3 regions of the Sphingomonas sp. T1 genome follow, and region 3 is predicted to be linked to each of the others. Evidence: riboswitches for the same ligand, from Rfam matches in the RefSeq annotation. Region 3 holds a riboswitch; each other region holds the start of a gene.
What was found. Region 3 has a riboswitch for cobalamin ahead of GV027_RS01715 (TonB-dependent receptor plug domain-containing protein). Riboswitches for the same ligand answer to the same signal wherever they lie in the genome.

Region 1 (3,274 bases), 1.0 Mb from region 3:
ATAGAGCGACACCGTCGGGATCGGCTGATAGACGCTCCCGACCCGCCAGGTCACATTGTGCAGCCGCTTGTCGAGCGCGAAGGTCTCGGTGGTGGCGCCGCCCGGATAGTCGATCGACCAGCGGCGGATCGTGTCGCGCTCGAAGCGGACGCCACCGACGATCGAGACGTGCGTTCCGAGCTTCAGCCGGTCCTCGGCGAAGACCGCATATTCGGTCGTGCGCGTGCGATAGCGCGGTGCGATGCCTTGCGTGTCGATGATCAGACCGGGATCGAACGCGAAGGGATCGACCTCCGAAACCTGCGGGTCAGACCCGAAATTGTGGGAATATGTCAGTTTGATAAGGTTGACATCGAAGCCCATGACCAAGTCGTTGCCGACGCCATCGGCGATGCCCGTCCTGAACGTCACGCTGCCCTGGTCGCCCCACTGCGTCTGATCATGGACGATGCCGGTCATGTCGGTACGCAGGATGCCACCGGGTGTGCCGGTGTTGCCACTGCCGTTGGCGCAGACCCCGTCTGCGGCGACCCAGCAATAGGTTTCGAGATTGAGCCAGGAGCGTTTGGAGCTGAGGCGATAGGCCTGGTTGCTGACGGTGACCACATCGCTCGGCGTCCAGTCGACCTGCAGGCTGGTGCGGTTGTCCCGGTAGCGGATGACGCCGTCGCGTGTGTTGTAGTTGCGCTCCCGGATGCGGTCGTCGAGCCGACCGTCGATCAGCGGCGTGCCGAAATAGCGCATCGGCTTCTGGTCGCCATAATCGTCACGCGCGGTGACGACGAGCGTGTCGGTCGGTGCCCAGCGCAGCGTGCCCGACACGGCATGGCTGCGTGACTGGCCACGATCGACATAGCCGTCGGACCGACGATAGCTGCCGTCGATACGGTAGGAGAGGCGCTCGGTGATCGGCCCCCCTGCGCCCGCCGCGACATGCAAGCTGTCCTGCGACCCATAGCCGATCTCGCCCTCCACGTGCGTCCGCTGCGTATCGGGTTTGCGCATCAGGACATTCACCGCGCCGCCCAGTGCGCCCTGGCCGTAGAGCACGGAGGCCGGGCCGCTCAGGATGTCGATCCGCTCGACCATCCACGGATCGGTCGGAAAGGTGATCGTGCCGGCCGCCGGGAACAGCCTGATGCCGTCGATGAGCTGGAGCACGGATCCCTGACCGCTGAAGCCCCGCGCCGAGAGTGCGGTGCCGCCATTGCCGGGATTGCCCACGTTGCTGATGCCCGGTGCGCGACTCGTCGCATCGATCACGGACAGGTCGCCTCGCGCGCGGATCATGGCGCCGTCGATGACCGAGAGCGTCGCGGGAGTCTCGAGCGGCGTGAGGCCCAGGCGGCTGCCGGTCCCATTCGGCGTGGTGAGCGTGTCCTGGGCATGCTGTCCGACGACCAGGATGTCTTTGGTCTCGGGATCCGGCGCGGACTGCGCGTCGAGCGGTGCTGCGAAGACAGGCGACAGAATAGCCCCCGCGAGCGCGAGGCGGGACAATAGGAACGGCATTACGGTAATCCCCCGGGCGTCTGGCGAACCCGGCAGGGACCTCCCGCGAACGGCCGACATCCGCGCCAGCCGGACGCGATTGCGACCGGCACGCATGCCCGTGCGGTCCCCACCGCACACGTCGTCGCTCGACGGAGTACCGTGCCGCGGCCACCCCCTGGGCCAGGCAAGAGCGACCAGACGCCGGCAGGTCTCCTGGCTCACGGGTCATCACACGATGCACGGCCTTCCCAGGCCCTCATGACGAAACGTCTGGCCCAGTGGCTGCTCCTTCCTTTGCAGGAAGAAGCGAAATGCATCGCGCTCGCCGCTTACAGTTGCAGGGACAGCCTCGGCTTCAGGTGGCGAACCACCCTCACCGCGTTCCCTATTAAGCCCCTTTCAGGGCACCGACGCGATCATGCCGCCCTGCTCGGATCGAACAGGTCAGCGGCCCCGGTCTATCCCGGTCAGGATCGTTCGGCAATCGTCCGGCGAGCGGCACGATGGCGGCTCGATCGTCCCGCTCGATTGCTGTGATCCAGAAGCTCCGTTTGGCGCGATGCGCGTCCTCGATCAGGAGGCGGCGGTGCCGCGCGCTCTGTGCGGGGATGCCACGCTGATGGCATGCAGGATTAAGGGATCGAGATGAAGAACGTGAAGAGCCGTCAGGCCGTGACGGCGATGCTGCTGGCTGCGGCATCGGCTGGTGCCATGATCCAGCCGGTCGCCGCGCAGACGGTGGCGCCGGCCGAGACGCAGGCGGAAACCCGCATGACGACCGCGGCGGCACCGTCCAGCGCCGGCAAGCCCGCGCTGGCGCAGGCCGGTGTGGCCGGCACGGTCGAAGCCAAGGGTGATTCAGCCAGTGTCGCCGCGCCGCAGATGACCCGCGACAATGGTGCGCCGATCGGCGAGAACCGCCACTCGAAGGCGGCGGGCGACCTTGGCCCCGTCCTGCTCGAGGACACGACGCTGATCGAGAAGCTCGCACGCTTCGACCGTGAGCGCATGCCCGAGCGCGTCGTCCATGCCCGCGGAACCGGTGCCCACGGCGTGTTCACCGCGACCGCGGACATTTCGAGCATCACCGACGCATCGCTGTTCATGCCCGGCAAGCAGACGCCGGTGTTTGTCCGCTTCTCGACCGTGATCCACCCCTCGGGCAGCCCAGAGGGCATGCGGGATCCGCGCGGCTTTGCGACCAAATTCTATACCGATCAGGGCAATTGGGATCTGGTCGGCAACAACCTGCCGATCTTCTTCATCCGCGACGCGATCCAGTTCCCGGACATGATCCACGCGCTCAAGCCCTCGCCTGTGACGAACAAGCAGGACCCCAATCGCTTCTTCGACTTCTTCTCGGCCACGCCCGAGGCGACCAACATGCTCGCGCATGTCTATTCGAACCTCGGTACGCCGGCATCCTACCGGACGATGGACGGCAACGGCGTCCATGCCTTCAAGCTGGTCAATGCCAAGGGCGAAACGGTGTTTGCCAAGTTCCGCTGGATCAGCCGCCAGGGCGTGCGCAACCTGAACGGCGCGCAGGTGGCGACCGCGACCTGGAACTACCTGACCGACGACCTCTATGGCGAGATCGGCAAGGGCAACTTCCCCGTCTGGGACCTGATGGTGCAGACGATGTCGGCGTCGGCGTTCGCCAAGCTCGACTATAATCCGTTCGACGACACCAAGGAATGGCTGGGCGTGCCGTTCCGCAAGATCGGCGAGATGACGCTCAACAAGGTGCCGACCAACTTCTTCGACTATACCGAGCAGT
Region 2 (3,274 bases), 3.0 Mb from region 3:
GCCTCGATCGCGGCGAGGTCGGGCGCGAACCGCCCCGCGGCGACCGCTTCCGCATCGGCCAGCGCGATCACCCCGTCGACCGTGATCTTCGACCGGATCGCGGGCCAGTCGAACGCCTTCAGCAACGGCTTGGGCAGGGCGAGCCCCGATGTCTCGATCAGGATATGGTCGGGCCGCGGGTCGAGCGCGAGCAAAGTCTCGACGGTCGGGATGAAATCGTCAGCGACGGTGCAGCAGATGCAGCCATTGGCGAGCTCGACGACGTTCTCGGCCGGGCAATCGGGGATCGCGCAGCCCTTCAATATGTCGCCGTCGATGCCGAGCGTGCCGAATTCGTTGACGATCACCGCGAGCCGCCGGCCACCGGCATTCCGGATCAGGTGGCTGATCAGCGTGGTCTTGCCCGCGCCGAGGAATCCGGTGACGATGGTGACGGGAATCTTGGCCAGGGTCGGCTGGGGTTCGGTCATGCGATACTCTCCGGGCGTCGGAACGACAGCCACGGACGGACGCACATCCGCAGCCACACGCGCGCGCGACCAAGACGGCCGCACGCGTTCGTCGCTCAGACGGAGTACCGTGCCGCGACCATCCCCTGGATCAAGGCAAGAGCGACCATGACGCTGGCAGGTCTCCTGGCTCGCGGGTCGAAGCTCGATGCACGCCTTCCCAGGTCCCGTGACCCAGTGGCTGCCCCCGCATCGGGGGCCTGTGCGTCTCGCTCACCGCTTACAGTTGCAGGGACAGCCGCGGCATTGGGAGGCAAACCTCCCGCACCGCATTCCCATTCAAGCCCCGAAGGGCACCGGCGCGATCTGTCGAGGTTCGGTAGAACCAAACCTCGCGGTTGGGTTTAGAGGAGTTTGGCGGTTGTGCCAATGCACCTGACCTCCGTCATCCCGACGAAAGTCAGGACCCAGAGCCAAACAAAATGCGGTGCCTGGCTCTGGGTGCCGGGTCGAGCCCGGGATGACGACGCTGTTTGTTAGCCCCGCACTACCTCGATCTCGTCGAACCGCTTCCACCGGTAGATCGCAAAACTCAGCACCCAGCACGCCACGAACAGCGCGATTATCGCAAAGCCCAGCCCGTTGAAATTCTCGCCCAGCGCCGAAGCGACGTCCCACACGCCCCCGCTGAGGCCCAGCTTCGACGCCAGCAGCGCGAGCGTTTCGATCCCGCCGATCGCGATCGCGACGATCGCCGAGATCAGCGTGATCGTGATGTTGTAATAGAGCTTGCGGATCGGCTTCACGAACGCCCATTCATACGCGCCGAGCATCACCACCCCGTCGGCACTGTCGACCAGCGCCATGCCCGTCGCGAACAGCACGGGCAGCACCAGCACCGTACCGATCGACAACCCGTCCGCCGCCTGGCTCGCCGACAGGCCGAGGATCGCGACTTCGGTCGCAGTGTCGAACCCCAGCCCGAACAGGAACCCGAGCGGCGCCATGTGCCAGCTGCGCGTCACCAGCCGGAACATCGGCCGGAACAGCCGCGCGAGCAGCCCGCGATTGCCGAGCAGCAGGTCGAGATCCTCCTCGACATAGCGCCCCCCGCCGCGGACATGGCCGAAGGTCCGCCACACCGATCGCAGGATGATCAGGTTCATTGCCGCGATCGTGAACAGGAACAGCGCGGAGATCAGTGTCGCGATCACCCCGCCCGCCTGCTTGAACGCCTCGAACTGTGACAGAGCGCTCGCGGTCAGCGCGATGGCGACCGCGGCGATCAGGACGATCCCCGAATGGCCGATCGCGAACCAGAAGCCGACCCCGATCGGCCGCTGCCCGTCCTGCATCAGCTTGCGCGTCACATTGTCGATCGCCGCGATATGATCCGCATCGACCGCGTGGCGCAGCCCCAGCCCCCAGGCGAGCATCGCGGTGCCCAGCATCAGCGGCTGCGCCTGGAACAGCGCGAACGCCCATCCCCAGGCGGCGATGTTGGCCGCAACCAGCATCGCGAACATCCAGCCGATCCGGTGTCGCGTCGAACGCCCGGCGGTCCGCCCGGTCATGATCTTGGTCATTAGCACATCCCCGGCGTCCGACGAGGACGGGGGCCTGCCGCGAACGACCGGGACGCGCGCCGACCGGACGCCATGAGCGGCCGGCATGCGTCGCCGATGCGGCCCCCGCCGCATGGTCGTCGCTCAGACGGCGTTCACCGTGCCTCGGCCACCCCCTGGACCGGGACAAGAGCGACCAGACGCCGGCAGGTCTCCTGGCTCGCGGGTCAAGGCTCGACGCACACCTTCCCAGGCCATCGGCCCAGTGGCTGCCCCCGTCGCAGGGGGCGCGTGCGTGTCGCTCGCCGCTTACAGTTGCAGGGACAGCTGCGGTCTTGGGGCGAACCCCGCACCGCATTCCCATTCAAGCCCCGAAGGGCACCGACGCGATCTGTGCGGATCCGGCTTGCGTCGGACCTGCGCCACAGGGCTAGCGCGTTTTGCCCGCGCTGACGACAGGATTTGCGTGCGGCGCAACGCCGGACATGTCGTCCCATCTCACCGCAACGTCTGCCGTACCTCGTACGTTGATCGCGTAACCGACCGGTGTCCTGCCGGTCGCGGCGTTGCCCGCTTTCCGCCCCGCGGCATTCGTGCGAGCAGCGCAGACCTTCATCGCCCCGCTGAACGGAGCCCGCATGCGCCCTCTCGTCCCCGTCGCCGAAGCCCAGTCCCGCCTCTTCGCCATGGCATCGCGCGTGCCGGCCGAAACCGTGCCGCTGCGCTCCGCGATGGGTCGCTGGGCGGCGGAGGACATTCTCGCCCGCCGCACCCAGCCCGCGACCGACCTCTCGGCGATGGACGGCTATGCGATCCGCTACGCCGATCTGCCCGGGCCGTGGACGGTCATCGGCGAAAGCGCCGCCGGCCGCCCCTTCGCCCGCTTGGTCAGCGCGGGACAGGCTACGCGGATTTTCACTGGCGCGGCGATGCCGGCGGGCGCCGACACTGTGCTCGTCCAGGAGGAGGCGGCGCGCGACGGCGACGGGCTGATGCTCGACGGCGAAGGCCCCGCCTTCGAGGGACGCAACACACGCCGCAAGGGGCTCGACTTCGCGACCGGCACGCGGCTGATCGCGGCCGGCGACCGGCTGACGCCCGCCCGCATCGCGGTCGCTGCGACCGGCGGGCACGGCGCCTTGTCGGTTGGCCGCCGGCTGCGCGTCGCCGTCGCCGCGACGGGGGACGAACTCGTCCCGCCCGGCTCGACCAGCGACCCCGTCCCGCTGCCGGAATCAAACGGCATCATGCTCGCCGCGA
Region 3 (3,274 bases):
CAGCTGCGCGATCGGCCGGGCGGTGGCGAACACTTCGACGCCGTGCTGCATCGATCGCGTATCGCGGTTACCGGGCGTCGCGACGAAATCGGGGGCGGGATAGGTGGTGAAGATCTCGTTCGTCAGGCGACTGTCGAAATAGGTCGCGCCGATCGTCGCACGATCCCCCCCGAAAACCTGTTCGACCCCGGCTTCCCAACCCTTTGACTTTTCCGGCTTGAGATTCGGGTTGCCGATATAGCGACCGTCGGAATAACCGAAGAGATCGAAATAGCCGGGATTCTTCACGCCCGTCCCGTAGGCGCCGCGCACCCGCGTTCCGGTCGCAAAGCGATAGCTCGCCTGCGCGCGATAGGTGGTGGTGTCATCGAACCGATTATTCTCGTCACGCCGCACCGATCCGCCGATCGCGAGCGCATCGTCGATCACGACGTCATACTGGCCAACGAGCCCGACATTGTCGGTATGCCGCCGTCCCGTAAAGACGAACTCCGAAGGAGCCGCGCTAAGCGTCTGGAACTGCTCGCGCTCGACATCGACCGCGGCGGTCAGCCGATGCCGGATGCGATCGGTCCCGAACCGGAACGCGCTTTCGAACGATCCCTTGTACCGCCGTCCCTTGTTGCCAAAGCTCAAGGCATCGTCGACCAGCGCCCGGCGTGTCGTATCGGCAAACTGGCCGCTGAGCGCATTCGTCCAGCGGCCATCCGCCAGCGCCAACTCGGCCCGGACGAGCCCGTAATAGGCCTCGACCGTGCTGCGCGCGCCTGGCGTATCGACGATCGTGCCGAACTGCGGGCCGCTCAATGCCGTGTCGTTGCTGTCGGCATCGGTATAGCTATAGCGCCCGACGCCCGTGACCTTCAGCGTGTCGGTCGGCGACCAGTTGAGCTTGCCCGTCGCGCCGACGCTCTTCGCTCCGATGTCGCGCGATCCGCCCCGTGCGGTCGGCGTGCCGTCGGTGAGGTAGGTCGAGCTCGATAGCGCGTAATCGAGATTGCCCGCCACGCCCGCGACCCGGGCGCCGCCCGAAAACGTGCCGAACGATCCCCCCTCGGCCCGCAGCGATACGCCCGGGGCCTCCGCGCCGCTGAGCGTGAGATACTGGATGACGCCGCCGATCGCGTCGGACCCGTACAGCGCCGATTGCTGGCCGCGCAGCACCTCGACCCGTGCCGCCTCGTCGGCAATCAGCGTGCCGAAGTCATATTCGCCCTGATAGGGATCGGACACTTCGATCCCGTCGATCAGCACGAGCACGTGATTGCCCTCCGATCCGCGGATCCGGACCTGCGTCGTCCCCCCGACCGCGCCGGTCCGGCTGACCGCCAGTCCGGGGACGTCGCGCAGCACGTCGGACACGATCCGGGTCTGCCGCTGGTCGAGCGTGGCGGCGTCGAGCACCGTCACCGACGCTCCGAGCTGATCGGCGGGAACCGCGTCCCCCGATCGCGATGCGGTGATCACCAGCTCGGCGGCGCCCGCTGCCGCCTCGCCCGTCGCCGCAGTAACCGGATCGGGCTCGGCCGCGGTCGGCGATGCAAAGGCCGTGGCGGTCGCGAGCGCCGCAAGCGAAACGAAAACTCTGGTCATGAAACGATACCCCCGGCGTCACGAGCGACCGGCCGGGGCCTGCCGTCCGATGCCACGGACAGCCGGCGCAACGCTTGGGGTGTACGCCGAACCGCACCCGCCACGCGCGCCGATGCGGCCCCCGCCGCATGGTTCGTCGCTCAGACGGAGTACCGTGCCGCGGTCATCCCCTGGACCATGGCAAGAGCGACCGAGCGCCGGCAGGTCTCCTGGCTCGCGGGTCGACGCCCGGTACGCGACCTTCCCGAGCCCTGCGCTTACGCTCAGGCCTAGTGGTCGCCCCCCCATGATGAAGGGACATGCGCACCGCACTCACCGCTTACAGTTGCAGGGACAGCCGCGGCATGAGGAGGACCGCCTCCCGCACCGCATTCCCTTTGAAGCCCCGAGGGGCACCGACGCGATCTGCGACCCCGGCCTTCACCGGTTTCGCAGGGCGACGGTAGCGCAGAAAATTCCTGCCGCCAATGGGCCTAGAGTCGCGCGAGGATCGCCCGCGCCTGACGTAAGTGCGGCGCATCGATCATCCGCCCATCAAGCTGCAGCGCGCCCGCCTCGGGAGCCGCTGCAAACGCAGCGACGACGGCGTGCGCATGTGCAATGGTCGCCGCATCCGGCGTGAACGCGGCGTTGATCGTGGCGACCTGCGACGGGTGGATCGCCATCATGCCGGTAAAGCCGTCGCGGCTGCCACGCGCGGCATAGGCTGCCAACCCGTCAATGTCCGCGATTGCGGGATAGACCGTCTCGATCGCCGCGACGTCCGCCGCATGCGCGCCGAACAGCAGCAGCGATCGGACGAGCTTATAGGGTTCGGTATAGGACCCGTCGTCCTCCCGACTGGTCGCTGCGCCGATCGCCGCGGGCAGGTCCTCGGCGCCCCAAGTCAGGCCACATAACCGGTCGCCGACCCGCGCATATTCGCCCAGTGTGAAGATCGCGGCGGGCACTTCGGTCGCGATCGGTAGGATCGGCGGACAGTCATCGCCATAAGCCTCGACCAGCGCGAGGACGGTCGCGGGTCCGGTCGCCTTGGGCAGCATGATCGCATCGGCGCCCCTCGCGGCAGCGAGATCGTCGTCCAGCCACCCGGAGTCGACGGGATTGATCCGGACTATCCGCACGACGTCGGTGTGGTCCTGCAACGCGGCCCGGACCGCCTCGCGGGCAACGGCCTTGCGGGAGAGCGCGACCGAGTCCTCCAGATCGAGGATGATGGCATCGGCCCCGCTCGCTGCGGCCTTCGCAAAACGCTCGGGCCGGTCTGCGGGCACGAACAGCAGCGAGCGCAACCTCATGCCGGCGTCCGCAGCAGCAGTGCCGAGCGGAGGCACCGACAGACGATCTCGTCACGCTGGTTGATCAGCTGGTGCATGAATGTGACGATCCCGGCGTTCGGGCGTGACCGGCTGGGCTTAAGCTCGGCGACCTCGGTCTCGGCGCGCATCGTGTCGCCGATGAAGACGGGTTTCGGATGCACGAGCTTGTCATAACCGAGATTGGCGACGAGCGTCCCGAGCGTCGTGTCCCCCACCGACAATCCGACCATCAGCGCGAAGGTGAAGGTGCCGTTGACGAGGATCTGGCCGAATTCGCTCGCCTTCGCCGCCTCCGCATCGAGGTGCAGCGGCTGCGTATTGTGCGTCATCGTCGAAAACAGGAGGTTGTCCGTCTCCGTGAC

Region 1: linked by a shared signal. The riboswitch ahead of GV027_RS06440 (TonB-dependent receptor) and the one ahead of GV027_RS01715 (TonB-dependent receptor plug domain-containing protein) in region 3 are both predicted to bind cobalamin.
Region 2: linked by a shared signal. The riboswitch ahead of GV027_RS15540 (HoxN/HupN/NixA family nickel/cobalt transporter) and the one ahead of GV027_RS01715 (TonB-dependent receptor plug domain-containing protein) in region 3 are both predicted to bind cobalamin.

Annotation. Positions count from the first base shown of each region.
Region 1 is NZ_LR733875.1:1,428,805-1,432,078, reverse strand. Features, by position in the region: gene GV027_RS06440 (TonB-dependent receptor) at 1-1,512, opposite strand, end outside; cobalamin riboswitch at 1,681-1,921, opposite strand; gene GV027_RS06435 (catalase) at 2,140-3,274, shown strand, end outside.
Region 2 is NZ_LR733875.1:3,404,216-3,407,489, reverse strand. Features, by position in the region: gene cobW (cobalamin biosynthesis protein CobW) at 1-470, opposite strand, end outside; cobalamin riboswitch at 609-825, opposite strand; gene GV027_RS15540 (HoxN/HupN/NixA family nickel/cobalt transporter) at 986-2,023, opposite strand; cobalamin riboswitch at 2,203-2,415, opposite strand; gene GV027_RS15535 (molybdopterin molybdotransferase MoeA) at 2,653-3,274, shown strand, end outside.
Region 3 is NZ_LR733875.1:399,483-402,756, reverse strand. Features, by position in the region: gene GV027_RS01715 (TonB-dependent receptor plug domain-containing protein) at 1-1,593, opposite strand, end outside; cobalamin riboswitch at 1,776-2,008, opposite strand; gene GV027_RS01710 (HpcH/HpaI aldolase/citrate lyase family protein) at 2,067-2,891, opposite strand; gene GV027_RS01705 (MaoC family dehydratase) at 2,888-3,274, opposite strand, start outside.